DNA from 3 places in the Halomonas profundus genome. Region 3 is predicted to be linked to each of the others. Evidence: predicted binding sites of a transcription regulator. Region 3 holds the regulator's gene; each other region holds the start of a gene.
The links. Region 3 encodes FNR, which switches genes on or off when oxygen is low (the NO sensors DNR and NnrR bind a similar motif). Its sites were predicted from a motif close to TTGATNTANATCAA; they were not measured.
Positions count from the first base shown of each region.

Region 1: a site for FNR is predicted at 4,400-4,413, ahead of LMS44_RS18105 (cytochrome ubiquinol oxidase subunit I). Genes of this name have one in related genera too.
Region 2: a site for FNR is predicted at 3,470-3,483, ahead of frdA (fumarate reductase (quinol) flavoprotein subunit). Genes of this name have one in related genera too.

Region 1 is NZ_CP086344.1:3,948,239-3,958,494, reverse strand. It holds gene speA (biosynthetic arginine decarboxylase) at 1-367, opposite strand, end outside; gene LMS44_RS18115 (homoserine kinase) at 364-1,323, opposite strand; gene polA (DNA polymerase I) at 1,504-4,293, shown strand; gene LMS44_RS18105 (cytochrome ubiquinol oxidase subunit I) at 4,530-6,101, shown strand; gene cydB (cytochrome d ubiquinol oxidase subunit II) at 6,098-7,240, shown strand; gene cydX (cytochrome bd-I oxidase subunit CydX) at 7,253-7,372, shown strand; gene cydD (thiol reductant ABC exporter subunit CydD) at 7,356-9,071, shown strand; gene cydC (thiol reductant ABC exporter subunit CydC) at 9,059-10,256, shown strand, end outside.
Region 2 is NZ_CP086344.1:4,381,341-4,391,596, reverse strand. It holds gene menD (2-succinyl-5-enolpyruvyl-6-hydroxy-3-cyclohexene-1-carboxylic-acid synthase) at 1-1,115, shown strand, start outside; gene menH (2-succinyl-6-hydroxy-2,4-cyclohexadiene-1-carboxylate synthase) at 1,108-1,860, shown strand; gene LMS44_RS19995 (anion permease) at 1,867-3,336, opposite strand; gene frdA (fumarate reductase (quinol) flavoprotein subunit) at 3,600-5,387, shown strand; gene LMS44_RS19985 (succinate dehydrogenase/fumarate reductase iron-sulfur subunit) at 5,384-6,166, shown strand; gene LMS44_RS19980 (fumarate reductase subunit C) at 6,179-6,580, shown strand; gene frdD (fumarate reductase subunit FrdD) at 6,577-6,963, shown strand; gene menB (1,4-dihydroxy-2-naphthoyl-CoA synthase) at 7,039-7,899, shown strand; gene menC (o-succinylbenzoate synthase) at 7,899-8,843, shown strand; gene LMS44_RS19960 (AMP-binding protein) at 8,840-10,234, shown strand; gene LMS44_RS19955 (amidase) at 10,248-10,256, opposite strand, start outside.
Region 3 is NZ_CP086344.1:3,823,308-3,833,563, forward strand. It holds gene ccoP (cytochrome c family protein) at 1-250, shown strand, start outside; gene ccoG (RdxA/RdxB/FixG family protein) at 471-1,907, shown strand; gene LMS44_RS17535 (FixH family protein) at 1,914-2,447, shown strand; gene LMS44_RS17540 (heavy metal translocating P-type ATPase) at 2,444-4,957, shown strand; gene ccoS (cbb3-type cytochrome oxidase assembly protein CcoS) at 4,954-5,199, shown strand; gene LMS44_RS17550 (sulfite exporter TauE/SafE family protein) at 5,196-5,888, shown strand; gene hemN (oxygen-independent coproporphyrinogen III oxidase) at 5,967-7,400, shown strand; gene fnr (fumarate/nitrate reduction transcriptional regulator Fnr) at 7,485-8,231, shown strand; gene ttcA (tRNA 2-thiocytidine(32) synthetase TtcA) at 8,224-9,144, opposite strand; gene LMS44_RS17570 (3'-5' exonuclease family protein) at 9,255-9,908, opposite strand; gene LMS44_RS17575 (DUF294 nucleotidyltransferase-like/CBS domain-containing protein) at 9,914-10,256, opposite strand, start outside.

The DNA of each region.
Region 1 (10,256 bases), 120 kb from region 3:
GCTCGGCGGTGGCCAGAATCTCTTCGACTACTCTGCGCTGCTGGTTCACTTTAATCGGGTAAACGGCGGTGTAGCCGCCCTGGTAGTCGCAGTCGCTCATGGCGGCATCAAAAGCGCCACACAGCTGCTCCACCCGGTCGTGAAGAATATCGCTAAAGCGTACCAGCACAGGCAGCCGCAGCCCAGCGCTCTGCAACTGGCGAACCAAGCCGCTCAGCGGTAGCGCCGGGCCTTCCGCATCACTACCCAGCGGCCGCACCAGGGCCTGACCTTGATCATCCACGTCGAAGTAACCGCTACCCCATTGATCGATATTCCAGGTGCGCCGTGCGCGAAGGGCAGGGCTAGTCGTCGCCATCACACTCATGCAGAAACCTCAGGTAGCGGCAATGCACCGTGGGCAATGCGCGCAGTTAATATGGTTCGAAAACGTTCGGGGTCGTGAGGCGTCAAATCGTGGGCCGGGGGATCAACATAGACCACCAGCAGGCGTGACAGCCAGTAGCGCAGCGCCGTCATGCGCAGCATGGTGGGCCACAGTTCCCGTTCATCCGCCGTTAACGGCCGGCGCGCCAGGTAGGCGCTCAACAGCGTATTGTAGCGCTCAGCGTTGAGAGTGCCATCGTCGTTGGAGGCCCAGTCGTTGATCACAATCGCCAGATCAAACAGGAGATCCCCAGTGCAGCCATTATAAAAGTCGATAATACCGCCAAGCTGGTCACCCTCAAACAGGGTGTTGTCACGAAACAGATCACCGTGCAGGGCGCCTTGGGGCAGCTCACCGTGTCGCATAAAGGCGCTCTCGAAATCGTCGACTTCATCCTTCATCAACGTTTGATCCGCGGGGCTTAGGTAACTCAATACTTTATGGTGCATCACCTGCAGCCAGTTGAGATCCCGCGGGTTGGGGCGGTGGCCGGGGAAACGCTTTGACACCACGTGCAGGTGACCCAAAGTATCGCCTAAGGCATGGCACTGGGCTACATTGGGCGCCTCGGGATGGCGGCCAGGCAGGCGCGGGAATAGCAACGCCGGCTTGCCCTCCAGGCTATGCAGCGCGATACCTTCGCGGTCATGAATGGTGCCGGGCACCGGTAAGCGGTGCTCGTCCAAATAGTCCAGCAGTTCGACAAAGAACGGCAGTTCTGCGTGTTCGCCCTGTTCGAACAGGGTTAATACCAGTTCGCGGCGGTCGGTAGTCACAAAAAAAGTCGAATTTTCGGTGCCGTTCGCGACTCCCTTAAGGGAAACAAAACTGCCCACATCAAATTTTTCTAAAAACGCGGCGACCTGTGCGTCGCTAAGCGGAGTAAATACAGCCATGAGAGTCTCGCCCAGGTTGCTAAGCCCATTATTGTAGCGGCTTGGTCGCTCAGTTGGCAGCGTTGTTGTGATAAGAGAGTCGAGTTTGGCTCTACAGGCTGCCTGTGCAACGCGTATCATGTGAGGCACTCTTATTGGCAATTCTTTTTAAGCAATCCTATCTAACAATGGAACTTGGTTATGGCTCGCGCTCCGATCGTCCTCGTCGATGGCTCTTCCTATCTGTACCGTGCCTTTCATGCGCTGCCGCCGCTAACGACCTCCAATGGTCAGCCAACGGGCGCGGTGAAAGGCGTGTTAAACATGCTCAAACGGCTGATTAAGGATTACCCCGAAAGCCCCATGGCGGTGGTGTTTGACGCGCCGGGCAAAACCTTCCGCGATGAGCTGTACAGCGACTATAAAGCGCACCGCCCGCCGATGCCCGATGACCTACGCAGCCAGATCGCTCCGCTGCACGCCTGCGTGAAGGCGCTGGGCCTGCCGCTGCTTTGCGTTGACGGCGTAGAGGCGGACGATGTGATTGGCACCCTGGCCCATCACGCCACCCAGGCGGGCCGCGATGCAGTGATCTCCACCGGCGATAAGGATATGGCGCAACTGGTTAATGCCCATATCACTCTGGTGAACACCATGAAGGATGAAACCCTGGATGAGGCGGGCGTAGAAGAAAAATTCGGCCTGCCGCCCGCATTGATTATCGATTTTCTCGCTCTGATGGGTGACAAGGTCGATAACATTCCCGGTGTGCCCGGCGTGGGTGAGAAGACCGCTATTGGCCTGCTGCAAGGCATGGGCGGCGGGCTGGAGACCATTTATGGCGACTTAGAACGAGTGAAAACGCTCACTTTCCGGGGCGCCAAAACTCTGCCCAAGAAGCTTGAAGAGCATCGCGATCAGGCGTTTCTCTCCTATCAGCTGGCCACCATTAAAGTCGACTGCGAGTTGCCGGTGGGCTTGGATGATTTGGATATTGCTCATCCGGATCGCGAAGCGCTGGTCACCCTGTATAAAGAGATGGAATTCCGCCAGTGGCTGGGCGAGCTGCTGGAAGGCAAAGACGAAGGCGTGGATGACGTTAAAGGCGGCGAGCCTGCGCCCGTAAGCGCTGAAGAAGGTGGTAGCGAGTCCGAGGGGGCGAGCACTTCTGTGCAAGCCTCTGTTCGTGAAGATCAGGTCATCCTCGAACAGGCAGACTTCGAGCGCTGGCTGGATCGGCTGCAAAACGCCGAGCGCTTCTGTTTCGATCTGGAAACCACCAGCCTTAATTACATGGATGCGGAAATTGTTGGCGTTGGCTTGTCGCTGGAAGTGGGTGAGGCGGCCTATATTCCGCTTGCCCACGACTACCTGGATGCGCCTAAGCAGCTTGACCGTAAAACGGTGCTGGCGGCGCTAAAACCGCTGCTGGAAGACCCGACAAAAACCAAGATTGGCCAAAACCTCAAGTACGACATTTCCGTGTTGGCCAACTATGCGATTTCCGTGGCAGGCCCTTTTGCTGACACCATGCTGGCCTCCTATGTGCTCAATTCCACCGCCACCCGGCACGATATGGATTCGCTGGCGCTCAAGTATTTGGGTGAAAAGACCATCTCCTTTGAAGAGATTGCCGGTAAGGGCGCCAAGCAGTTGACCTTTAACCAGATTGCCCTGGAGCAAGCGGCGCCATACGCCTGCGAAGATGTCGATATCACCCTGCGGCTGCAGCAAGCGCTGCGTCCCCAGGTCGAGAGCGAAGGGCGTCTGGCGGAGGTGCTGGATAATATTGAGCTGCCGCTGATCAAAGTGCTCTCGCGCATCGAGCGAAACGGTGTCGCCGTGGATGCTGAGCTACTGCACAAACAGAGCCAACAGTTAGAGCAGCGCATTGGCGAATTAGAACGCGAGGCGTTTGAACTGGCCGGGCGCGAATTTAATCTCGGTTCACCCAAGCAGTTAGGGCAGATTCTGTTTGAAGAGCAGAAAATTCCGGTGCTCAAGAAAACCCCTAAAGGCGCACCTTCTACCGCGGAAGGTGTGCTGGAAGAGTTGGCGCTGGATTACCCGCTGCCCAAGGTGATTATGCAGCACCGGGGGCTGGCCAAGCTGAAGTCCACCTACACCGATAAGCTACCGCGTTTGCTCAATAAAGCCACTGGCCGGGTACACACCAGCTATCATCAGGCGGTCACTGCGACCGGGCGGCTGTCGTCGTCGGATCCCAACTTACAGAACATTCCCATCCGTACCGAAGAGGGGCGCAAAATTCGTCAGGCGTTTATTGCCCGCCCTGGCTACCGTATTGTTGCCGCCGATTACTCGCAAATTGAGCTGCGCATTATGGCGCATTTATCTGAAGATAAAGGGCTGCTGGAAGCGTTTGCCGAAGGGCGTGATATTCACACCGCCACGGCGGCAGAAGTCTTCGGCACCTCTCTTGAGAAGGTCTCTGGCGATCAGCGCCGCAGCGCCAAAGCGATTAACTTCGGCTTGATCTACGGCATGAGTGCCTGGGGGTTGTCGCGTCAGTTGCATATCGAGCGCAACCAGGCGCAAACCTACATTGATCGTTACTTTGACCGCTATCCTGGCGTGGCCCGTTATATGGAGCGTATTCGCTCCCAGGCAGCTGAAGATGGCTTTGTCGAAACCGTGCTGGGTCGGCGGCTCTACCTACCGGAAATTCAGTCGCAAAACCGCAACCGCCGCCAAGGCGCTGAGCGCACCGCGATTAACGCGCCGATGCAGGGCACTGCCGCCGATATTATCAAGCAGGCGATGATCGATGTGGATGCGTGGTTAGCGGAAGGCGAGTTCGATGCGCTGATGGTGATGCAGGTGCACGATGAACTGGTGTTTGAAGTCGCCGAGAAGCAGGTCGAGGCCTTTATCGAGCAGGTGCAAAAACGCATGCAGGGCGCGGCTGAGCTGAAAGTACCGCTGATTGTAGAAGCGGAGAGCGGTGCCAATTGGGATGAAGCGCACTAATGCCTACTACCAACACCGCAAGCCTCGTTCGTTTACACCTGCGCCTCTGAATGAGGAAGGGGGTGGATGGCATATTGTCGCAACAGTGCAATGCTTAAGTAAGGAATTGATCAAGATCAAATTGTTGGCTCGGGTGGAGGAATAGCCTGTACACATCGCTTTGCCTGGGTTAGCACCTGTCTGTGGTTTCCCGGTGGGGCGAAAGGTGTGTTTAAGCTATCCATCGGGAGTCACTCATGGACATTGTTGAATTATCCAGGTTGCAGTTCGCCTTTACGGCGATGGTGCATTTCCTGTTTGTACCCTTAACGCTAGGGCTGTCGATACTTCTGGCGATCATGGAGTCGGTCTATGTCATGACCGGTAAAACCATTTATCGTCAGATGACCAAATTCTGGGGCAAGCTGTTTGGTATTAACTTTGCGTTAGGGGTAACGACCGGTATCGCCATGGAGTTCCAGTTCGGCACTAACTGGTCGTACTACTCTCACTATGTCGGCGATATTTTCGGAGCGCCCCTGGCGATAGAAGCCTTGATGGCGTTCTTCCTTGAGTCGACGCTGGTCGGGCTATTCTTCTTCGGCTGGGATCGCCTGTCAAAAGAGAAGCACCTGGCGGTTACCTGGTTCATGGCCTTGGCGACCAATATGTCAGCCCTGTGGATTCTGGTAGCCAATGGCTGGATGCAGCACCCCGTAGGGTCGGAGCTCAACCTAGCCACCATGCGTATGGAGTTGGTCAGCTTTGCAGAGGTACTGCTCAACCCCGTCGCCCAAGTCAAATTTGTGCATACCGTGTCAGCGGGGTACGTCACCGGGGCGATTTTCGTGTTGGCGATTTCAAGCTGGTACCTGCTCAAGGGGCGTGAGATTGCCTTTGCGCGGCGCAGCTTTGCGATTGCTTCTGCCTTCGGGTTGGCCAGCGCGCTATCGGTCATTGTACTGGGCGATGAGTCTGGCTATGAGCTGGGGGACGTGCAGAAGGTCAAGCTGGCCGCCATCGAAGCAGAGTGGCAAACCCATCCCGCACCTGCGGCTTTCACGCTATTTGGGCTCCCCAACGAGGCGGAACAGCACACCGACTTTGCCATCCGCATACCTGGTGTGATGGGCTTGATCGCCACGCGCTCGCTGAATACCGAAGTGATGGGTATTCGAGAGCTTAAGGAAGAGCACCGCGAACGCATCGTCAATGGCCAGGAGGCCTACGCTCTCATGCAGCGCCTGCGCAGTGATGAAGAGCGCGAAGGGGATATGGCTCGGTTCGAGGAAGTACGCAGCGATCTTGGTTATGGGCTACTGCTCAGTGCCTATAGCGACGATGTAGCCAATGCGACCACAGCCGAAATTGATCAAGCCGTTGAAGCGTCGATTCCCAAGGTTTGGCCGCTTTTCTGGTCTTTTCGGGCCATGGTCGCCGCGGGCTTTAGCATGCTGTTGCTGTTTGCGCTGGCCTTCTGGCATAGCGTACGTCGTCAGCCAGAGAAGTCCCGGTGGCTACTTCGCTTCGCGCTGTTCAGCCTACCGCTGCCTTGGATTGCCTGTGAGGCGGGCTGGTTCGTGGCCGAATATGGGCGTCAGCCGTGGGCAATCGGCGAGATACTGCCGGTTCACTTGGCCATTTCCAGCCTGACGGCCGAGCAGGTGCTGTTTACCCTGATTTCTATTGGCGTCCTCTACACCATCTTCGTCATCATCGAAATGTGGCTGATGCAGCACTTTGCCCGCAAAGGGCCCTCCGGTAGCGGTTATCTGGATGATGACGCTGAGTCTGACTATCCAATTTCAACCCCAGCACGGGAGGCATGATGATGGACTACGAAACCCTTAGGTTTGTCTGGTGGGTGCTGATCGGCGTGCTATTGGTGGGCTTCGCGGTCACCGATGGTTTTGATATGGGCGTTGCCGCCTTGCTCAACGTTGTCGGGCGCGGCGATGAGGAGCGCCGGGTGATGATCAACTCCATGGCGCCTCATTGGGACGGTAATCAGGTCTGGCTGGTCACCGCAGGGGGCGCACTGTTTGCCGCTTGGCCTCCAGTTTACGCAACGGCCTTCAACGGCTTCTATCTCGCCTTGATGCTGACACTGTTCGCGCTTTTTCTTCGCCCCCTGGCGTTCGATTATCGCTCCAAGTTGGCAAATCCCACATGGCGCCGTCGTTGGGATTGGGGTTTGACGATCGGCTCCGCCGTTCCCGCGCTGATCTTTGGTGTCGCTTTTGGCAATCTCTTGCAAGGCGTTCCCTTCCAGTTCGATGACTATCTGCGCCTGGAGTATCAGGGCGGCTTGCTGGGCCTATTGAACCCCTTTGCGCTATTGGCCGGGCTGTTGAGCCTGATGATGTTCGTCACCCACGGAGCGGCTTGGTTGCAGCTTAAAACCGAGGGCGAACTGCGCAGCCGTAGTGCGGCCATCGGCAGCCTGACAGCACTGATATGCGCGGCACTGTTCGTACTGGGTGGGGTGTGGCTGCTCCTGGGCGTTGATGGCTACCAAGTGACTAGCGTAATCGACACCCAGGGGTACAACGATACCACCGGTAAAATCGTGGCGGTCAGTGCTGGCGGCTGGATGACCAACTACAGCCGCTTCCCGCTGTTGTGGCTACTGCCAGTACTGGGCGTCTTAGGTTTTGTGCTCTGCGCGCTGACCATGAAGCTGGGACGCCATGCGCTGGCATTTACCAGTTCGGCTGTCGCCATGGCCATGGTGGTGGTCACAACGGGCGTTACGATGTTTCCCTTCGTGATGCCGTCGTCGCTGAACCCCAACCATAGCCTGACCATGTGGGATGCCACGGCGAGCGAGTTGACGCTCAAGATCATGTTTGTGGTGGTGTGTATCTTCGTGCCGTTGGTGCTGCTGTATACCGCCTGGAGTTACTGGGTCATGCGCGGACGCCTGAACGAGCAATTTATTCGTGATAACGACAAAGCGCTTTACTGAGGAGGGTGTCGTATGTGGTATTTCGCCTGGATTTTGGGTGTCACGCTGGCGGCTGCCGTCAGCATTCTTAACGCCATGTGGCTTGAAGTGAATGGCTATGAAGGCGAATCCGAGCATGAGCGGAGCGACTGAAGCCAATGACCCGCGGCATCGGCTGAACCGCTGCCTTGCCCAACAACGCTGGTGGTTGCGGGGCGCCACGCTGCTAGCGATGATCGGCGTGGTATTGCTGATTGCCCAGAGTTGGCTGTTGGCCACTATTTTTCACCATTGGTTACTGCTTTGGCAGGGTAGGGAGTCGCCGGGCCATCCGACGGTTTGGCTAGCAGGGCTGGCCATTAGCATGGTGCTACGCCCTTTTCTCCACGCTGGCCGGGAGTGGCTGTCTCGTCAGGCCAGCCTGCGTGCTCGTGACGCCTTACGCAGCCAGTTATTAACGCAGCTTGGCCACCTTGGGCCGGTTAGGCGCCAATTTGGCAGTGATGGCGCCTTGGCCACTCAGGTGCTGGAGCAGGTGGATGCCTTGGACGGCTACGTTAGCCGCTATCGGGTACAGAGCTTGCTGGCGGTGCTAGTGCCCTGCCTGATAGCGGCGGTGGTAGCGCTGCACAGCCCCTTGGCCGCGGGATTGATGCTAATGACCGCGCCGTTGGTGCCATTGTTTATGATCCTGGTGGGACGTGCGGCTGCGGGTGCCAGTCAGCAGCAGTTCGTCGCCCTGGCGCGTATGGGGGGCCGCTTCCTCGACCTGGTTCGTGGGATGGCGACGCTACAGCGCATGGGAGCAACTGACCAAGCAGAGACCAAGGTCGCCCAGGCGAGTGACGCCTACCGTGGACGTACTATGCGGGTGCTTAGACTTGCCTTTCTATCCAGCGCGGTGCTGGAGTTTTTTGCCGCGCTGGCGATTGCCTTGGTGGCGCTTTATCTCGGCTTAGGGCTGCTTGGCCTTTTGCCCTGGGCGAAAGCGGAGGTGCCGGTACCCTATCAGGGGGCGCTGTTTATTTTACTGCTGGCGCCCGAGTTCTATGCGCCGCTTCGCCAATTGGGCACTGACTATCATGCCCGGGCGGAAGCAATCGGTGCCATGCAGGCGCTGATGCCTCTGCTGGAAGCTGACACTTGGCAGCCTCAAGAGGCACCGCTACCCCCGGTAGCGAGAAACGTCGAGTCTTTCACCGTGGAGTGTAGCGAGCTGAGTGTTCGGGGTGAAGGCGGTCGGCTTCGTCTGGCGCCGCTTAACCTCACGCTGGCTGCGGGCGAAAGGGTGTTGGTGCAGGGCGAAAGCGGAGTGGGCAAGTCGAGCCTTTTGCATGCGTTGTTGGGATTTAGCGCTTACCAGGGCAGCCTGAAGGCGAAGGGTTGCGAACTTGCCCGGTGGTCCCGCGCCACCTGGCAACGCCAGCTTGGCTACCTTAGTCAGCAACCACCGATCCAGTCCGGCAGCATTGCAGATAACCTGCGTTTGGCGGCCCCGGATAAAACAGATCAAGAGCTTATTGAGGTTCTGACCCTGGTTGGCCTGTGGCCGATTCTGCTTCGCGGTAATGGGCTTGCCACGCAGCTGGGCGAGCGCGGACAGGGGCTATCCGGTGGCCAGCTGCAACGTTTGGGATTGGCGCAGTTGCTGCTTCGCGATGCAGCGCTATGGCTATTCGATGAGCCCACGGCCCACCTTGATCCGGATGCCGCCTGGCAACTCAATGCATTGATCGGAAAGCTTAGCCGTGGGCGTAGCGTGCTTATCGTCAGTCACGAGTCGGCGGGGCTGGAGTGGGTCGATCGGCAAATTGAGCTGTCATCGAAAGAGGTCATGACATGCTGCGATTAAACAAGACCCCCTCTGTAGAAAAACCTCCCACTATCCGGCTGCGTGATTTGCTGTTGCTTCGGCGTGGCGGCTGGTCGCTGGCGTTCTTGCTAGGCGCCGCCACGCTGCTGGCTGTGATTGGCTTGCTGGCTATCTCGGGTTGGTTTATTACCGCGGCGGCGGTTGCCGGTACGATGACGGCGACCGCCTTCGGTTTCGACTATTTTCGCCCCGCAGCGCTGATTCGTCTGTGCGCCATTGTACGCACGGCCGGGCGCTACGGTGAACGCCTAGCGTCCCATGATGCCGCGCTAGGATTGCTGAAGGATCTGCGTTGTCGATTGTTCATGGCATTGGGGAAAAAGCCATTATTGCAGGCGGCTTCCAGTCCTTCTCACCACGGTACGGCCAACGCTATGCATCGCCTTGTGACCGATATAGACCAGCTTGATCAGGTGGTATTGCGGGCGCTCCTGCCCTGGGGCTGGGCCGGGCTAATGGTGGTGGTTGTCATGGCAGGACTTTACTGGCTGAGTGGCACCCTGATGTGGGCTGCTTTGCCGGGAGTGCTGTTAGCCTGGCTGGGGTTGCCGTTACTGGCGTTATGGCGTGGTATTGATCAGGCACGCCAGAGGGCCGAACTTGCTGAGCGTCGTCGGGTGGCACTGATTGAGCCCTTGGCAGCCATTACCTCATTAGTGCTGTGGGGGCGATGGCCAGAGATGGCCCAACGAGTGAAAAAATGGGACGCCGACTACTTGGCGCATCAGGAGGGCCAGCAACTGCTTGCCAGCCTGACCACCGCGTTGCAGCAGGTGGCGCTGGGAGCTGCCATCGTTAGTGTGCTATGGCAGGCAGAAGCGCTGTTAGCGGCCAGCCATTTGACGGTGCCAATGCTGTTAGCCGCCGTCTTGGCGATCCTGGCATTAGGGGAAATATTGGCACCACTGACCCATAGTTTTCTTGCCTTGGGCGCGAGCCTTGCCGCACGGAATCGCCTCAATGCCCTGTCGGAAGGGACGCCGAGGGCGCAAGCCGCTATTGAGGAGGTTGAAATCACACCGCCCAGCTGGCAGCTAAATGTCAGCCAATTAACAGCACGCCTGCCTGGAGCATTGGTGGGGCCGCAACGTATCAACCTGGCGTTGAAGAGCGGTGAAATACTCTGTTTACGTGGCCCCTCGGGGTGTGGCAAATCGACCTTGT
Region 2 (10,256 bases), 560 kb from region 3:
CGTGGAGTGATTGGTCATCCAGCACTGCGGTTCCAGCGCTCAACAACGAGTGGGAAACGTTTGCCCAACAGCGTGGCCTGATTGTTGTTGGCAGGGTTGAAGATAGTGTTGATGACTCCCAGCAGGGGCAGCAGATTGTTGAGCTATCCAAGCAGTTGGGTTGGCCGCTACTGGCCGACATACAGAGCCAAATTCATTTTGACCCTCACAATCTGATTCACTTTGATCTGGCGCTGCATGATGAGCGTTTCTGCGCTGAGCTCGCCAAAGCCGAGGTGCTGCTGCAGTTTGGTGGGCGATTAATCTCCAAGCGGCTAACGCAATTTATTGCTCAGCAGCCGTGGCAGGATGCCTGGTTGGTTGATCCACTGCCCCAGCGGCTGGATCCCGACTACTGCGTTAAGCGCCGTTTGATATGCTCGCCCGCCGACTTTATAGCCGCTTTGCCAACGATACCTGAACAACTCTGCTGGCATCAGCTGGCCAGCCTCCAACGACGCACTAGTCAGCTTGTGGAAGAGCGCTGTACAGCATTCTCCGAGGTGGGAGTTTGTCACCTTTTAGCGCAGGTGGCTGAAGGGCAGTTGTTTATCGGCAATAGCCTGCCCGCGCGGCTAATGAATATGTTGGGGAAGCATCGCCAAACGCCGCTGCGGGTAGTGGCCAATCGCGGCGCCTCCGGTATTGATGGTCTTATTGCAACGGCTTACGGCCTCAGTTGCACATGCTCAGAGCCGACTACTATTGTGCTGGGGGATACCAGCGCACTGCATGATCTCAACAGCTTGGCGCTATTAAAGCAGGCCACGCAGCCTCTGGTGGTGGTTATCCTCAATAACGATGGTGGCAGTATTTTCCATATGCTGCCGGTGCCTAAAGAAGACGATCTGCTGGAGCGCTATTATCGCCAGCCCCATGGCTTACACTTAGAGCATGCGGCGAAGATGTTTGGACTTGGCTACTTCGCGCCAGAGTCACTGGGTGCCTTTATGGCGGCCTACACTCAGGCCCTGCAGGCGGGCGTTACCTTGATCGAGATTAACGTGCCCCATCAGCAAGTAGCTGATGATCTCAAGCATCTTGGCGCAGCGATTCGAGGGGAGCCGCGTGAGTAGTAAACCTCAGGCGCCGACTCTGGTAATGCTCCACGGTCTGTTGGGCGATGCTCAGGACTGGGGTGAGATCATCGCTGGCTTGGAAGGCATCCGCTGCCTCGCGCTGGACTTACCCGGCCACGGTGAGAATCACCACGTGCAGGTAGGCTCTTTTGAGGCTTTTCACCACTGGCTTGGCGATACGCTGATAACTCACGGTGTTCGCCATTACTGCCTACTGGGTTACTCCCTGGGCGGGCGCTTGGCGCTGTACCATGCTAGCCGTCAGCCACCGGGGCTGGAAGCACTCTGGCTGGAGAGTGCCCACCCAGGGCTGCCCGCCAGTGAGCGCTCTGCCCGAATTGCGCACGATGAGCACTGGGCAACACGCTTCGAGCAGGAACCATTGGAAAACGTACTTGCCGACTGGTACCAGCAGCCGGTGTTCGCCGATCTCACCGACGTTCAGCGCAGTCGGCAAATGCAACGCCGTCTCGCGAATCACGGGCCAGCCGTCGCCAGCATGCTGCGATCAACTTCCTTGGGTCACCAGCCCTCGTTATGGTCGTGGTTGGAAAATACCCTACTACCGATTAGCTATTTTTCGGGCCAGCGGGACGCCAAGTTCCACACTCTTGCCACTCACTTGGCAACGATGGCCCCGCGCCTGCGCCATATCTCGCTGAACGGGGGCCACAATCTTCATGTTGAGCAACCAGAGGCGTTCTCACAGCAGTTGAACGCTTGGTTGGGTACTGCTAGCTGACTTCAATCAGCTGATCAGCATTAACCAAGGCAGGCCAATCACCAGCCAAACCACCAGGAACAGCAGCCCAAAGATCGCCCCTAGCCGCCAAAACAGTGCGCTGGGTAAGTAGCCGCTGCCGTAGTAAACCGGGCTTGGCCCTGTGCCGTAAGGGGTGAGAATGCCCATAAAGCCCAGTGTGGGCAGTAGCAGCAGGATAAACATCTGCATATCCAGCCCGGCAATCCCCGACGCCGCCGCCAGAATTACCGGCAGCAGAGCAGTAACGTGGGCTGTCACGCTGGCAAAGAAGTAGTGCAGCAGGTAGAAAATAACTACCAGCGCCACCATGGCCATCAGCGGGTCAAAGTGGCTTATCTGCCCGCCCACCACGCTGCCAAACCAGTTAACAAACCCCACTAGGCTCAGCCCACCCGCGAGCGCCACCAGGGTGGCAAACCACACAAAGGTATTCCAAGCGGCTCGGTTATCGAGAATATCGCTCCAGGTCACAATGCCGGTTAACAACATACCGCAGATCACCACTAAGCCCACCAATGACCCAGAGATAATGTCGCCCGCGAAAATCCACAGCAGCAGGGCGGAGACCACCATAATGACCAGCATCATTTCATGGCGAGTCAGTGCCCCCAGCTTGGTTAACTCCTGCCCTGCCCAGTCGGAAATTTCATTACCCGCTTTTACTTCGGGCGCGCATAGCCAGTAGCTCAGCAGCGGAACTAGCAGAAGCAGCAAAATGCCGGCTGGTGCTACCGCCATAAACCACTGCCCCCAGTTGATATGAATACCGGTCGCGCTTTCAGTTAGCGCGATGGCCAGTAAGTTCGGGGCCAGAGCGGTCAAAAACAGCGAGCTAGTGACGCAGGTAGAAGCAAGCGCGGTCCACATCAAAAAGCTGCCCATGCGCTTCATGCTAGGGTCGTTGGGATGCGAATCGTAAAGCGGCGGCAGGTTACGAATGACCGGATAGATCGTGCCCGCACTGCGCGCCGTATTGGAAGGCGTAAACGGCGCCAGAATGCCATCGGCAATCATCACCGCATAACCCAGGGTTAAAGTACGCTTCCCCATGGCTTTGACGAGCCAGAGCGATATCCGCCTGCCCAGGCCGGTTTTCTCATACCCCAAGGCAAACATAAAGGCACCAAAAATTAGCCATACCGTAGAGTTGGTAAAGCCCGACACCGCCCATGAGAATGCTTGGTTAGCGGCACTGAATCCGTCAGCCGTCAGTTGCTCCGGAGAGAACAGCACCCACCTTGAAAGCAGTGCCACCAGGGTAACGCCGATCAGGCCGACCACCGCCCCAGGTAAGGGCTCGAGAATCAAGCCAACCACGCAGCCAAGGAAGATGGCGAAAAAGTACCACGCGTGAGGCGCTAGCCCCTCGGGTGTAGGTATCAGCGCGACGATAATAGCGACTGCTAACGGTGCTAACAGTTTCCATCGTGGCGAGGGTTGGGCATTGGTTGTCATGCTGCACCTCTCTTTAGTCTTTCTTGCTGTTTTTATTGCCTGGCGGATAGGTATCTGCCCTGCAGTGAGTGGCTTGAAGAGTAGGGCCTGTGGCACGCGGGTAACAGCAATACCTAGTCGATTTTCTACTTGCTTGACGCACGTCAATAGTTCTTTGGACTAATGAGCAGGGCCTGCCAATAGCGTGGTAAGTTCGAAGAATGAAAGGGCACCGAAGAGTGTCGCTACCACCACCTTTGACTTGGCTAACGGAAGGAAACGTCATGCAGCAGCGAGATTTCGATATCGTGATTGTCGGTGGGGGTGGCGCAGGCTTGCGTGCTGCCATTGGGGCTGCCGAGCACGCTAAAGAGCACAACACCCCGCAACGTATTGCGCTGCTGTCCAAGGTGTACCCCATGCGCTCGCATACCGTGGCGGCGGAAGGCGGTGCGGCTGCCGTCACAAGTGCCGAAGATTCACATCAGGCGCATTTTGATGACACCGTTTCCGGCGGTGACTGGCTGGTTGAGCAGGGGGTGGCTGACTACTTTGTTCACCACGCCTATCAAGAGCTGGTGCAGATGGAGCGCTGGGGCTGTCCTTGGAGCCGTAAGGACGATGGTCAGGTGCAGGTGCGCCGCTTTGGGGGGATGAAAACCGCCCGCACTTGGTTCGCCGCCGATAAAACCGGCTTCCATATGCTTCACACCCTGTTTCAGACTTCGCTGAAATACCCTGAGATCGAGCGTTTCGACGAATACTTCGTGCTCGACTTGGCGGTACACGAAGGTGCTGTGATTGGCGTGATTGCCCTACAAATAGCCACTGGCGAATTAACCGTGCTGCGCGCCAAAGCGGTGATTTTGGCCACCGGCGGCGCGGGGCGTTTATTCCGTTTCAACACCAATGCGGGCATTGTCACTGGCGACGGTATGGCGATGGCCTACCGCCATGGTGTGGCGCTGCGGGACATGGAGTTTGTTCAATACCACCCCACCGGCTTGCCCGGCTCCGGCATTTTGATTACTGAAGCGTGCCGGGGGGAAGGCGGTATTCTGCTCAATAAAGAGGGCTATCGTTATCTGCAGGATTATGGCCTTGGCCCGGAAACGCCGCTGGGTAAACCGGAAAACAAGTATATGGAGCTGGGCCCGCGGGACAAACTCTCCCAGGCCTTCTGGCAGGAGCAGCAGGCAGGCCGCACCGGTAAGTTTGGCGACAGCGATGTGGTCTATCTCGATCTGCGTCACTTGGGTGAAAAGTACATTCTGGAGCGCCTACCGTTTATCTGCGAGCTGGCCAAATCCTATATCAACGTCGACCCGGTGAAAGTGCCCATCCCCATTCGCCCAGCGGTTCACTACACCATGGGCGGTATTGAAACCAATCCACAGTGCGAAACCTCCATTGCTGGGCTCTACGCCGCCGGGGAGTGTGCTTCGGTGGGTCTGCACGGCGCCAATCGATTGGGCTCTAACTCGCTGACGGAGCTGTTGGTGTTTGGCCGCCTGGCCGGTGAGCAGGCAAGCAAGCGCGCAGCACAAACCGAGTGGGCCGATGAGCGCCTGCTGGAAGCCCAGGGCGACTGCCAGCAAGCCAAGCTGCTGCGGCTCTGTGACGGAACGGGGAGCGGCGAGAACTGGGTGGAACTCAAGCACGCCATGGTGCAGGCCATGGAGAGCGGCTGTGGGATTTACCGCACCGAAGAGGGCATGCGCCATTCGCTGGATACCATGCGCCAACTGCGTGCGCGCTTCAACGAGATCCGCGTTAACGATACCAGCAAGATCTTCAACACTGAGTTATTGGAATGTCTTGAACTGGAGTGTGGACTGGATATTGCCGAAGCGTCTTGTTTGGGCGCGCTTGAGCGCCGTGAGTCCCGCGGTGCCCACCAGCGCTTGGATGAAGGCATGCAGAAACGCGATGACGTTAACTACCTCAAGCATAGCCAGGTCTTTTACCAAGGCGATGTCCATGCCGAACTGCGCTGGCAGGACGTCGATGTGCAATTCTCCGCCCCGGCGGAGCGGGCCTATGGCGATGCGGGCAAGGGGGAGAAGGCATGAGTATCGATCAGATGAGTACTAACTTAATCAGTACGAAGAATGTCAGCACCAAGCATATTAGCGTCAAACGCTACCTGCCTGATAACTCGACTGAGACGTACTGGCAGGCGTATGACCTGCCGGTGGATGACAGTACCTCGCTGCTGGATGCCCTCAACTATATCAAGGAGCAGCTCGATAGCACCCTGAGCTACCGCTGGTCGTGCCGTATGGCGATTTGTGGCTCCTGCGGGGTCATGGTGAACGGCATTCCCAAGCTCGGCTGCAAAACCTTCCTGCGCGATTACGAGGGCGATATTAGTATCGAGCCGTTGGCACACTTCCCCGTGCAGCGGGATCTGGTGGTGGATATGGAGATCTTCCTTGAACACCTGGCGGCGGTGAAGCCCTACCTTATTGATGACAACCCCGTAAAACCTTACGACCCCAGTGCGCCGGAAACCTATCAACAGACGCCGGAGCAGCTGGAGCGCTACAAGCAGTTCGCTAACTGCATTAATTGCGGTCTCTGCTACTCGGCCTGCCCGCAGTTCGGGCTGAACCCTGAGTTCCTTGGGCCGGCGGCGCTAACGCTGGCTCACCGTTACAACCTGGACAGCCGAGATCACGGAAAAAAACAGCGCATGGCCGAGCTTAACCGCCACGACGGGGTGTGGAGCTGCACCTTTGTGGGCTTCTGTTCAAAAGTGTGCCCCAAACACGTTGACCCCGCCGCTGCGGTCAATCAGGGCAAGGTCGAAGCAGCCAAACACACGCTTATTGCGCTGTTTAAAGGGTAGGGGAGGAACATCATGGATAAATCATCATCGCAACGCCTGCCGCCGCTGAAACGCAATTGGTGGCTGAAGCACCGCTTTTTTAAACTCTATATGCTGCGCGAAGCCACGGTGCTGCCGCTGGTGTTTTTCACGCTCTGTTTACTCGCAGGTATGGTCGCTCTTCTTCAAGGGGCGGAGAGTTGGCAGGGGTGGATCGCCTTTATGGGCTCTCCCATCGTATTAGTGCTTAATCTTCTGGCGCTGGCCGCCAGCCTGTTTCACGCCGCCACCTTCTTTGTGCTGTTCCCGCGGGTAATGCCGATTCGTATCGCCGGGCATAGCCTGCCCGATCAGGCCATTGTTGCTGGGCAGTGGGCGGGCGTAGTCGTGGTCGCGCTGCTGTTTTTCTGGCTATTGGGGAGGAGTGGAGCATGAACATGCACAAACATGATGTTCAGCATAAACAAGCTTTTGATGAGCCACTTTGGTGGGGGTTATTTAGCGCGGGCGGCGTCTGTTTCGCAGTTTTACTGCCCGCCGTGATTCTGTTTATCGCCGTTCTACTGCCTTTGGGCCTGCTGCCTGCTGGGGCGCTGAGCTATGAGCGGGCATCATCGCTGCTGTTTAGCGTACCGGGTTTTCTATTTGTTGGCGCGGTGGTGTGTCTGCCGCTTTTTCATGCCGCCCACCGCCTGCGCCATGGGATGTTTGATATCAGCGTGGGCAATGACGCACTTAACAAAAAACTGATGTACGGTGGGGCTGCGCTGTTAAGCATTGTGGCGCTGGGCTTAGTCGTTACAGGTATGCTGGCTTAAGCGATTCACTGCAAACACCCCATCCCTGATAAAGAAAAACTAACTAAAAAACCTGACAAAGAAAAAGAGACTGGCATGATTAACGGACTCACTGAATCAGAACTCTATGCGCCGGTAGAGTGGCAGGATCGCTCAGATGGCTATCAGGATATCTTGTATTACACCACTGCCGATGGCATTGCGCGCATCACCATCAACCGCCCCGAAGTGCGCAACGCCTTTCGCCCGTTAACGGTGAGCGAGATGGCCCAAGCGCTTAACCGCGCCCGCCACGACAGCACCATTGGTGCGATTATTCTCACCGGTGCCGGCGATAAAGCGTTCTGTTCCGGCGGTGATCAGCGCATCCGTGGCGACTACGGCGGCTACCAGGATGAAGAGGGTACCCACCACCTCAACGTGCTGGATTTCCAGCGCGATATTCGTACCTGTCCGAAACCTATTATCGCCATAGTGGCGGGTTATGCCATCGGCGGCGGTCACGTGCTGCATATGATGTGCGACCTGACCATCGCCGCCGATAACGCCATCTTTGGCCAGACCGGCCCTAAAGTCGGCTCCTTCGATGGCGGCTACGGCGCCTCGTATATGGCGCGCATTGTGGGCCAAAAAAAGGCCCGGGAAATCTGGTTTCTGTGCCGCCAGTACAGCGCCGCCCAAGCGCTGGAAATGGGGCTAGTCAACCACGTGGTGCCGCTAGACGAGCTAGAAAAAGAGAGTGTGCGTTGGTGCCGGGAAATGCTGCAGCATAGCCCTATGGCACTGCGTTGCCTGAAAGCTGCACTCAATGCCGACTGCGACGGCCAGGCCGGGCTTCAAGAGCTGGCGGGCAATGCCACCATGCTCTACTACATGACCGAAGAGGGGCAGGAGGGTCGTAACGCCTTTAACGAAAAGCGCCGCCCGGACTTCACCCGTTACCCGCGCAACCCGTAATGCAGCTGGCGCTTTACCGCTACTCGCTACCGTTTCGCCAGCCGCTGATGTTTAAAGGCCAGCGGCTGGTCAGCAGAGAAGGGCTACTCGTTTCCATCAATGGCCAGTGGGGCGAGATAGCCCCGTTGCCTGGCTTCTCAACGGAAACCCTGGCGGAAGCTGAAGCTGAAAGTTTGGCCTGTTTGTCTGCTTTGAGCCGAGGCGAAATAGTCTCCCCAATGCTGCCATCGGTGCAGTTTGGGCTCGACTGCGCCCAACGCTCTTGGCCGCTCAATCTTCCTGCGCCTTTACCACCCTATCTGCTGCTCCAGGGAGCGCCTGCCGCGCTGATCCAGTCTCTTTCAACCGCCGATTGGCAAGCCTCGCCACCGTCTCGGCTCAAGCTGAAAGTGGCACGCTATGCTATGAAAGAGGAATTGGCGCTGATCGAACAGCTTGCTGCCCGGCTACCCACCACCAAGCTGATGTTGGATGCCAACGGCGGCTGGACGCGGGAAGAAGCCCAGCGCTTCTGTGAGCGCCTACCCCTTAAACAGATCGACTACCTGGAAGAGCCCTGCGCTGCCTTTGCTGACACCATCGCCGTGGCAGAAGCAACGGGGGTGGCCATTGCCCTGGATGAAACGCTATCCCGCCGGGAAGAGTGGTACTACCACCCACAGCTCAAAGCCTTGGTAATCAAACCCACGCTAATCGGCTCGCTAAGCGACTGCGAAGCACTCGTTCAACGGGCACGGGCGGGTAATCTTCGCGTGGTGATCTCCTCCAGCTTTGAATCCGATTTAGGTCTTGGGCTGTTGAGTCGGCTGGCCAGCGAGTGGGCACCCCATGAGCCGCCGGGACTGGATACGGGCCATTGGCTCACCGAGCGTTTGATCACTACCACGGGCGAAGTGATGACAGAAAACGTGCACTGTCTCTCTAAAATGGAAAATTCAGCATGACAGACACCTGCCCCATTCACTACTGGGCTAAAGAGACCCCCGAGCATATTGCAGTAGAGGCTGGCTCCGTGCGTCTTAGCTACCGAACCCTCAATCGCCGGGTGGCGTCTTTAGCGCAGCAACTGAAGCGCGCAGGTTTTGTGCCCGGTGATCGCTTAGTTGTGCCCGCTAAAGGGGCTCTTAAATCCTTGCTGTTGGCGTGGGCCTGCCTACGGGCAGGGGTTGTTTTTTGTCCGTTTAACCCTGTGTTCCCTATTTCCCAGCAGCTCACTCTAGCCAAACGCTTGCAGGCTGGGCGGGTTTGCCAAACGGAAAGCGACCATCATTACCCTGCCGAGCTTACACCGGTTAGCTTCGATTTTTTGACGGAAGCCGATGTGAGAGAGCCACCGGCGCTGGATAGCAACCAGCTGTGCAACACGATTTTTACCTCCGGCTCCAGCGGCACGCCCAAGGCGGTGCTGCATCGTGTGGCCAATCACTTGGCCTCCGCGCGAGGCTCGGCGTCGTTTATTCCGGTTGATCAAAACAGTGGCTGGCTGCTTTCGCTGCCGCTGTTTCATATCGGTGGCTATACTATTCCGTTTCGCGTTTTTCTCGCCGGTGGGCGGGTGATTCTTGATGACGACCCATACATGCTTCCTGCGCGTCTTGAGCAGCAGTCAATCACGCACCTTTCTCTGGTACCCACCCAGCTTTGGCGGCTGCTGAAGTCGGGCTTTTCGCCCCAGCGCACTCAGTTGCGGCAACTGTTGCTGGGCGGCGCAGCGATTCCCGCACCGTTGGTGGCGAAGATGACATCACTGGGGCTGACGCCGAAGGTTAGCTATGGGCTATCCGAGATGGCCAGCCAGGTCTGCACCGGTATTCCCACCGCACCGGGCGTTGTCGGCAGGCCACTGCCGGGTCGTGAAGTGAGGATTGTTGAGGGTGAGATACAGGTGCGTGGCGAGACCCTGTTCTGCGGTTATTTGAATAATGGCAAGGTTGATCCAGCCCTCAATGACGAAGGCTGGTTTGCCACCCGCGACAAGGGCCACTTCAATGCGGAAGGTGCGCTGGTGGTGGAAGGGCGGCTCGATAACGGCTTTATCTCCGGTGGCGAGAATATCCAGCCGGAAAGTATAGAACAGCGCTTGGTTGACCACCCCGGCATTGCTCAGGCGCTTGTGGTAGCAGTACCCCACCCCGAGTGGGGCGAGCGCCCGGTGGCATTTATCGACTGGCACGGCGAGGCCGTATCGAAACAAGCGCTAAATGTCTGGGTGCGCGAAGCCTTACCCGGCTTTATGGTGCCCGATGCCTGGCTGGCCTGGCCGCCAGGGGTAGGCTTTAAGCCCTCCCGCAAGCAGTTTGCTGAGCTGGCGCGGGCGCAGTTGGCCAACAAGTAGCCAACCCGCGTAGTTATGCCAT
Region 3 (10,256 bases):
AAGCACCTTTATGGCTGTGTGTGCTGCCTGCCACGGCTCCAGCGGCACGGGTAACACGGCTCTCGGCGCACCCAACCTGACCGATAACACCTGGCTTTATTTGGCACCCGGCCAGGATGTCGGTGACTCTATTCGCCAAACGCTGCGTAACGGCCGTAATGGTCATATGCCTGCACAAGCGGCTTATATTGGTGAAGAGCGTGTTCATCTGGTCGCCGCCTACGTGTATAGCCTGCGCTTAGCGGACTGATTTACTGCAGACAGATAGCCATTACTGTCTGCAACGCTAGCCAAGCAAGGGTGCGGCCCCAAACCGCACCCTTGCTTTATACCTAACCCGATACAATATTAGCGAAACGCCTAGACCGCGACTAAGCATCACATTTAAAAAAGCACTTCGTTTAATTGAGCATTTCGTTTAGTTGAAGAAAGGTGCCACCTCTCCTGCCTTCTGAGCCGGGAATATCGCCATGGAAAAGATACCAAGCCAAGACGTCACGCCGAATCCGGTGGGGCGTCACGCCACCTCTGAAACGATTACCCAGGAAATATACGCCAAGCGGCGACACATTTACGTGCGCGAAATAAAAGGTGTTTTTCAAAAGTTACGGCGCAGCGCCAACTGGGCATTAATGCTGGCATTTTTTCTCTTACCCTGGATTAACATCGGAGGTCGGCCGTTAATCCTATTCGACCTGCCTAACCGTGAGTTCCATATTTTTAGTGCCACGTTTTATCCGCAAGAGTTTATCCTGCTGTCATGGCTGCTGATTATCTGCGCCTTTGGACTTTTTTTTATTACCGTTTTTGCGGGCCGGGTCTGGTGTGGTTACACCTGTCCGCAAAGCGTTTGGACGTTTCTATTTATTTGGCTTGAACACCGTATCGAGGGCTCGCGCAATCGGCGCATCAAACTCGATACCCAACCGATGACCGGCGAAAAAGCTTGGCGCAAGGGGGCTAAACACACAGCCTGGCTGCTCATAGCCCTCGCCACCGGCATTACCTTTGTGGGTTACTTCACGCCGATTCGTGATTTAGTGACAGAGCTCCCCACCCTTGAAGCTCACGGCTGGTCCTACTTCTGGGTTGGTTTTTTTCTGGTATTTACTTACCTCAACGCTGGTTGGCTGCGCGAACAGGTGTGCATCTACATGTGCCCCTATGCGCGTTTCCAATCAGTCATGTTTGACCGCGACACATTGATCGTCTCTTACGATGAATCACGTGGCGAACCCCGTGGCCATCGCAAAAAAAACCTAAGCCATTTAGAAGCCCGCGAGGCAGGCTATGGCGACTGTATCGATTGCGAACTGTGCGTACAGGTCTGCCCTACCGGCATTGATATCCGCGATGGCCTGCAGGTTGAGTGTATTACCTGCGCCGCCTGTATTGATGCCTGCGACAGTGTGATGGATAAAATGGGTTATCCACGAGGGTTGGTGCGCTACACCACCGAAAATGCCCTTGAGGGCAGAAAGAGCCATATCATGCGCCCGCGCCTGCTCGGCTACTTCGCCGCGCTGGTACTGATGATGGGCACCTTTGCCTGGGCCATTAACGACCGCATGCCGCTCAATTTTGACGCTGAACGCGAGCGTACCCAGCTTTACCAAGTGACCCGCGACGGGCAAATTAGCAATGTGTTTAGCTTGACTATCCGCAATCTGGATGATCAAGACCACACCTACCAGTTAAGCATTGCTGGATTGCCCAGCCTCACTTTAGACAGCAGTACGATAAGTGTACCCGCAGGGGAGTCGCGCTTCGAAGCCGTCACTGTGACCGCCGATCCCGACGATTTACAGCAACCCAGCCATCCCATTGCATTTACGCTGCAGGCTCAACAGGATGCGGATATTCGCCTTGAGCGCGAAACCAGTTTCCTGGGCAACATTAGGAGATAAGCAACTATGTCATCCCTACCCTCTGGCGATAAGGTGACGCCTTGGTATAAGCAGTTTTGGCCGTGGTTTTTGCTCGGCTTACTGTTTTCATCGATTATCGTCAGCACTGGCTTTGCCGTTATGTCGATCAAAAGCTTCGACGGCATGGTTGTCCAGGAAGATTATTATGAGCATGGCAAAGCCATTAACATGGTATTGGCCAAGCAGGAGCAGGCACGGGAACTGAACCTAAGCGCAAAGCTACGCCTCGATCCACTCACCAGCGACATTGTGGTTGATTTAAGTGGCGATGCGCACCCCGACACGCTCTATCTTGACCTTATTTTCCCCACTGAGAATGACCGCGACCAGTCATTTGTGCTTGAGCATGTCCGCGATGGACGCTATATCACCCAAGGCCCTGACAACCTGCGTTACCGCTGGTATCTGCAGATTCAGCCCGCGCTGGAAAATGCCGATTGGCGCCTTACCGGTGAGGCTACGTTCCCCGATGAAAACGGCGTCACACTACTGCCGGGAGGACGCAAAGCAAGCGAATGAGCGATGTAACGGATGTAACGACTGCCGCGCCCTGCTATCACTGTGGTAACCCGGTGCCCCCTGGGGCTCCCTGGTCGATTACCCTTGATGATCATGCCCATCCGCTCTGCTGCCCTGGCTGCGAGGCAGTGGCTCATGCCATCGTGGATGGGGGCCTTGAAAGCTACTACCGCTACCGCACCGAACTGCCCGAACGTCCGGATGAGCGCCAGGCGGCCAAGGTCGATACCTGGTCGGTGTTTGACGATCCCGGCCTGCAGGCGCAGTTTGTTCACCCCGACGGCGATGAAGGCAATGTCAAAGCAACCCTCACCATCGAAGGCATTACCTGTGCCGCCTGTGCCTGGCTGATCGAACACCGCCTGAATGCCTTAACGGGAATTGCCACCAGCGCAGTGAACTTAACTCACCACCGCCTGCGGGTGAGCTGGGATCCTCAGCAGCTGAAGCTTTCGCAACTGCTGGCCGAACTGGCCGCCATTGGCTACGAGGCCCAGCCCTACGAGCCCGATCAAGCCCAGGTGCGCCTGCAGCAGGAAGAGCGCATGAACGTGCGTCGGCTGATTATTGCGGCCGTCGGCATGATGCAGGTGATGATGTTCTCTATCCCGATCTATGTCTCCGGCCCCGGTGAAATCAGCGACGACTTCTATGCGCTGTTTCACTGGCTCTCCTTTGCCCTGGCCACGCCGGTGGTATTTTTCTCCGCGCAGCCGTTTTTCCGTAACGCCCTGCGCGACCTGCGCACCGGCGTACTGGGCATGGACGTACCGGTCTCGTTAGCCATTGGTGGCGCTTATCTTGCCAGCAGCTATGCCGTGCTGTTTAACGTGGGTGAGGTCTATTTTGACTCGGTGGCCATGTTCACCTTCTTTTTGCTGTTTGGCCGCTACGTGGAAGGCCGTGCCAGACGTCGCAGCGGCCATAGCGGCAATGCGCTGAGCGGCGTACTGCCGATTTCGGCCACACGGCTGGAAAGTGACGGCAGCGAGCGTATTCTGCCCGCCAGCGAACTCACTCCCGGCGATCGCGTATTGATCAAGCCCGGCCATGGCGTGCCTGCCGATGGCATCATCGAGGAGGGTGAATCGAGCCTGGACGAATCAATGCTGACCGGCGAATACCTACCAGTAACCCGCCGAGTGGGCGACCGCATTACCGGCGGTAGCCAAAACATGGAAAACCCGCTGGTGATAAGGGTTACCCACGCAGGGCGCGATGCCCGTGTAGCGGGTATCGTCGATCTGACCGACCGTGCCTTTGCCAGCCGCCCGCGGCTAGCCCAGATGGCTGCGCGTATGGCGCACCTATTCGTGCTGCGCCTGCTAGTAGTCACAGCCTGCGTGACTATCGCCTGGTGGTTTATCGACCCCTCGAGGATGCTCTGGGTGCTACTTTCGGTGCTGGTGGTGACCTGCCCCTGCGCGCTGGCGCTGGCCACTCCCGCGGCACTGGCAGCTGGTCATGGCCAACTGCGAAAGCGCGGCGTCTTGATCACCCGCGCCGATGCCATGGAGACGCTCTCTAACGTTACCCGGGTGATTTTTGATAAAACCGGCACCCTGACCCGTGGCGAAATGCACCTTACCCAAACCCAGCCCTTTGGTGAATTAACCGCCGAGCGTGCACGGGCCATTGCCGCCGCCCTTGAAGCCCACTCGGAACACCCTATCGCCCGCGCCTTTAGACCATTCCGCGATGCGACGCTGCAAGCCAAAGATATTCACAGCCACACCGGGCAAGGGCTCGAAGGGAGCCTAAACGGCGCTCGTTGGCGGTTGGGCAAGCCCGAATTTGCAATGGATAGCGCAATAAATGGCGCAATGGCTAGCTCAATAGATAGCGCCGTGGATAACGTCATGGCGGCGCCTGCCAAAGGCCAATGGCTGCTGCTTAGTGAAAACGGTGCACCCCGCGCCTGGTTTGGCCTGCACGATGGCGTTCGCGACGACGCTGCCGCCACGATCAAAGCCCTCCAGGCTCTGGGCTTAAGCGTGGAGCTGCTATCTGGTGACACCGAGGATGCAGTGGAAAGCCTGGCCGATCAGCTCAATATTGCCATCTGGCATGCGGGCACCAGCCCAGAAGGCAAGCTGGCCCGGATGAAAGAGCTTCAAGCCGCAGGCGAAACCGTGGCGATGATTGGTGACGGCATTAACGACGTGCCGGTGTTAGCCGGTGCCGATGTGGCGATTGCCATGAATGGCGCAACGGATCTAGCCCGCACCCGCGCCGACGCAGTGCTACTCAGCCCACGTCTGATGCGGATTTTTGAGGCCATCGAGATTTCCCGCGCCACCCGGCGTATCATGCGCCAGAACATGATTTGGTCAGTGTGCTACAACTTTTCGGCGCTGCCGCTGGCGGCAATGGGTCTGGTGCCGCCCTGGCTAGCCGCAATTGGAATGTCGCTTAGCTCGCTAGTAGTGGTGGGTAATGCCCTGCGACTGTCGCGCTGGCGACCTCAGCCCGCGCCAACGCTAGACACTTCAACACCGGTGGCCGCATGACGATTCTTTATCTGCTGATCCCGCTTTCCCTGATTTTGCTGGGCCTCGCCGTCTGGGCGTTTTTCTGGGCGGTGAAAAATGATCAGTTCGATGACCTAGAAGGCCCAGCGCACCGCATTCTATTTGATGAGGATGAAAACGATCTTAGCCCTGAGCAGCGCCGCCAGCATCAGCAGGCAAAGCAAAAATCTTCCGAACCATCAGCGGCAGACACACCCGACGACCAAGAGCCTCGGCCATGAATCCAACGGGGCTTGATCTGCCGCCGCTAATGGCGGCGTTTGTGTTTGGCTTGATGGGCGGCGCCCACTGCATTGGTATGTGTGGCGGCATTATGAGCGCGCTCACCTTTGCAGTTCCCCCCAGCATGCGTAATCCGGCGCGCATGGGAGGCCTGCTGCTCAGCTACAACACAGGCCGCATTGTTAGCTATATGAGCGCAGGCACGCTGGTGGCACTGCTAGGCACGCTGTTTTCCCTTTCTGCTACGGCACGCCTGCTGCTGCAGATATTTGCCGCGCTGATGCTGATCTTAATGGCACTGTATATCGCCAACTGGTGGAAAGGGCTGCTCAAAGTGGAGGCCGTTGGCCGGCGACTATGGCGCTTTATCGAACCCGTGGGGCGTCGCTTGATGCCCGTAGTGCATATTCCCCAAGCCTTCGCCCTGGGAGCGCTCTGGGGCTGGCTCCCCTGCGGGTTGGTCTACTCCATGTTGGCCTGGAGCTTAGCGATTGCCGACCCGCTTCAGGGCGCTCTACTCATGGGCGCCTTTGGGCTTGGCACCCTACCTGCGCTGCTTGCCACTGGCCTGGCTGCCCGCCAGCTCAGCCATTTGATACGTCACCCCGCGACCCGCAGCGTGGCAGCGCTGACAATTATCGCTTTTGCGCTGTGGCAACTGTGGACACTTTCGGTACACAACCTCTAATAGCATGACGTGGCTCAACATTTACCTCCTCACCACGGGTTAGGCTAGCGGCATATCCTAACGTCGGAGCGCCCCTTCATGCCCGTTCATACCCCTGCTGCCTTGCCTCTTGCACCCGCTGCTGCCGCAGCCCCTATGCAGCCGGTGTGGGACGAAGCGTTACTGCGTCGCTACGACACCAACGGCCCACGCTACACCTCCTACCCAACAGCGCTATCGTTTCACGACCAATTTACCCCTGGCGACCTGACCCAAGCGCTGGAGCGTAGCAATGCCAGTAAGCGTCCGCTCTCGCTGTACGTTCATGTGCCCTTCTGCCGCAAGATCTGCTTCTACTGCGCGTGTAATAAAATCGCTACCAAAAACACTGCCCTTGCCGAGCCCTATATAGCCCGGCTTGACCGCGAGATGGTGCTGACCGCACGCCATTTGGATACATCACGACCGGTGGAGCAGTTGCATTGGGGCGGCGGCACGCCAACCTTTCTCAGCTTGAATCAGATGGGTGACCTGATTGATCGCCTGGACGCCCGTTTTGGTCTTTCGTCGTCTGCTGATCGCGATTACGCGATTGAAATAGATCCTCGCGAAGCGGATGTGTTTACGCTGCGCCATCTCGAATCCCTCGGCTTTAATCGCATCAGCTTGGGCGTTCAGGATTTAAGTCCACTGGTGCAAAAAGCGATTAATCGTATCCAGCCTCGGGTACTTACCGAAACGCTGATGGAGGAGGCGCATCGCCTGGGCTTTCGCTCGCTCAATCTCGACCTAATTTATGGCTTGCCATTTCAGACTGAAAAGAGCTTTGCCAACACCCTACGCCAGGTGATCGAGCTCAACCCGGCGCGCCTTTCTGTGTTTAATTACGCGCATATGCCCGAGCGTTTTGCCCCGCAGCGGCGCATTAATGTCGATGACTTGCCAGGCGGAGAAGAGAAGCTAGCGATTCTGCGCACCACCATCGAAATGCTCACCGCAGCTGGCTATGTGCATATCGGTATGGATCACTTTGCCCGCCCTGACGATAGCCTGGCTATTGCCCAGCGCGAAGGCTCGCTGCAGCGCAACTTCCAGGGCTACTCCAGCCATGCTCAGTGCGACTTAATCGGGCTTGGCGTATCGGCGATTTCCCGTATTGATGACGTCTATGCGCAGAATCCTAGCGATCTGGCCCGCTACGAAGCGGCGCTGGATCAGGGGCAGCTTGCCACCGTGCGTGGCATACGCTTAAGTGATGACGACCTGATCCGCCGGGATGTGATTGAGCGGCTGATGTGCGATATGGGCATTGACCTGGCCGCCGTTAGTCAACGCTGGAACATCGATGCCCCCCGCTACTTTGCGCCAGCGCTCGAGCGCCTGCAGAGCGCCGAACAGGATGGCCTGCTGACCCGCAGCGGTGATCAGCTTAACGCCACGCCGATGGGGCGGCTGCTGATTCGCCATATAGCGATGGCGTTTGATACCCACCTTTCCGGGCAAACGGGACAACGGTATTCTAAGATTGTTTAATCACCTTATTGCAGGCATGCTAAAGCGACTATAATAAGTAAGGATTTTCTAATTGATAAGTGTGACCCACTCAAGGAGCAACGCATGTTGGAACCCATGAGCCGTCGTCGCTCACTACTCCACGAAACTCGCTGCCAAACCTGCAGCTTGAGTTCTCTGTGCTTGCCGCTTGCCCTTGAGCTGGACGATATGGGGCAGTTCGACGCTATTATTCGTCGCCGTGCACCACTCAAAAAAGGCGAGCCGCTGTTTCGTCAGGGCGACACCTTTACCAGCGTTTACGCAGTCCGTTCGGGCAGTTTGAAACAGGTCACCGCCGAAGGTAACGGCAGCGAGCAGCTAACCAATTTCTACCTGCCTAGTGAATTGGTGGGGTTGGATGGCATTGACGAAGAGCATTACCCCGGTAGCGTTATCGCCCTGGAAACGACCACGGTCTGCGAGATTCCTTTTGACCGCCTGGATTTGCTCTCAGAAGAGATCCCTGAGCTACGTGGCCAGCTGTATCGGAGCATGAGCAAAGAGTTACGCGATGACCGACGCATGATGCGCCTACTCTCGCGCAAAACCGCCGATCAACGGCTGGCCACCTTTTTGATTACCCTTTCGGACCGTTTTCGTCGCCGGGGCTACTCGCCCTACAGCTTTCGCCTCTCAATGCCGAGGGCCGATATTGGCAACTACCTGGGCTTAGCGGTGGAAACCGTCAGCCGCATTTTAAGCCGCTTTCAGCAACAAAGCGTGGTGGCGGTTTCCGGGCGAGAGGTCAACATTCTCGATATGCCGCGCTTGATTACCCTCGCCGAAGAGGAAGAACAAACAGCTAGCTGACGTTAAAGGCTTGGATACGCCCCGCCAGTAGCTCTGCTTGCTTGGCCTCAAGGCCTTCAAAATCGAACAGGCTGCGGTCAGCCAACTGGGAAGGGGAAATGTTGGTGACAGCCTTGAACATGCTCTCCAGGCGGCCGGGAAACTTTTTGTCCCACTCGGCGAGCATCTCTTTGACCACCTGACGCTGCATATTAGGCTGGGAGCCGCACAGGTTGCAGGGAATGATTGGGAACTCCATCAGCCGCGAAAACTCAGCAATATCCGCTTCTTTGCAGTAGGCCAACGGCCGAATAACGATATTCTTCCCATCATCGGATAGCAGCTTTGGCGGCATCGCTTTCAGGTTGCCGCCAAAGAACATATTGAGAAACAGCGTTTCGAGAATATCTTCCCGGTGATGGCCCAGGGCTATCTTATTGGCGCCAATCTCTTCGGCAAAGCCATACAACGAGCCGCGCCGCAGCCGTGAACAAAGCGCGCAGGTGGTTTTACCTTCCGGGGTTTTCTCTTTTACCACCGAGTAAGTATCGCGCTCGACAATGTGGTACTCCACGCCCTGCTTATCCAGATACGCAGGCAATACGTGCTCGGGAAAACCCGGCTGTTTTTGATCCAGATTGACCGCTACCAGAGAAAAATTGACCGGCGCATTGCGCTGCAAATTGCGCAAAATCTCCAGCATCGTGTAGCTGTCTTTTCCGCCGGAGAGGCAGACCATTACGCGATCACCTTCATTGATCATTTGGTAATCAATAATCGCATTGCCCACTTCTCGGCGCAGACGCTTTTGCAGCTTGTTAAATTCACGCTTCTGCTTCGCATCAGCCAGCTCAGGCTGGTCGTGCTCAGCGTCAGCTGGGGTGGCTCCAACCGTATCATGGTGAGCAGGATCAAAGTGATCAAGAGATTGCATGGTATAAGCACTGCCGAGGGTATGGTGAAGAGTAGAGGCGCTACAAATAAATAATTGGGCGCTATTCTAACAACACTCTTCGCCTTGACCCAACTACTCGTCGCTCCTCCCTAAGCAGCCTGCGCCATAATACGCTGCAGGCGCATATACAGCAGTGCGCTGGCGGTGGCCTCTCCAAGCACACTCTGCATGCCCATGACGGGTACTTGCCAGCATGCCAACGCCTGGGCGAAGCTGCTGGGCGCTTCGACCTCCGGGTGCAAACGGCGCAGTTGGCGCTGATGCAGTTTTGCCACATCGACCTGGGCGTTGGGCAGGGCAAAATTCAGCCGCTTACTGAGCAGTGCATTCAATGCTCCAATGCGCTTCTCTAACTGCCAGCCAACGATGGGCCGATTGCCGATAAATTCTACTAGCGCGCTCAAGTTATCACTGTTTGGTGGCAGTATCTCCCCCGCCTCGCACAGCAAGTGATGACGGCGCAGCGTTGCGCTCGCGGGCTGCTTCGCGCTGCCAAGGGTGATCACAAAAGCGCGGCTGGTATGCACCTGCTGATGGCTCAGCACCACTGCCGCCACGCTGATCACAGGTGATGATTGCGTGGGCGTTGCGGTGCAGGCGAGCGCCACCAGCTCTTCGCCCATATAGGGCTGAAACAGCCAGGCATAGGGGGAGTCTGCACAACGACGCCGGTCACTTTCACGCCTTAACAAGGTGCGCAGCGAGCCGCTAAATAGCGTCACATGTCGATCTAACAGCCGCATTCCGCTCACGAATACTCCAAATGGTAACGGTGGGAAAGCCGCTGCTTAAAGTCTTTGACAATATGCATCGCTTCGCGCAGTAGGTCGCGCTCCAGGGAAGAGAGGTTCTGCACCACGACACGGTTAGCGCGTCTGCTGCTTTGGGCGTTAGTTTCTTTCGCATCGGCAGAAGTTTTCAGCGTACTTAGCTGCTGCTTGAGGCGCAGCTCAGAAAAGAGCGCCAACGCTTCGCCCAGGTCATCGGCAAAACGGCGATCCAACCGGCCGTCAGTAACCAGGGCATCCAAGCGATCAAACGTCGAGGTGGCTTTGATGCGCCGCTCAAGCGCCATGGTGCGGACACCGTGC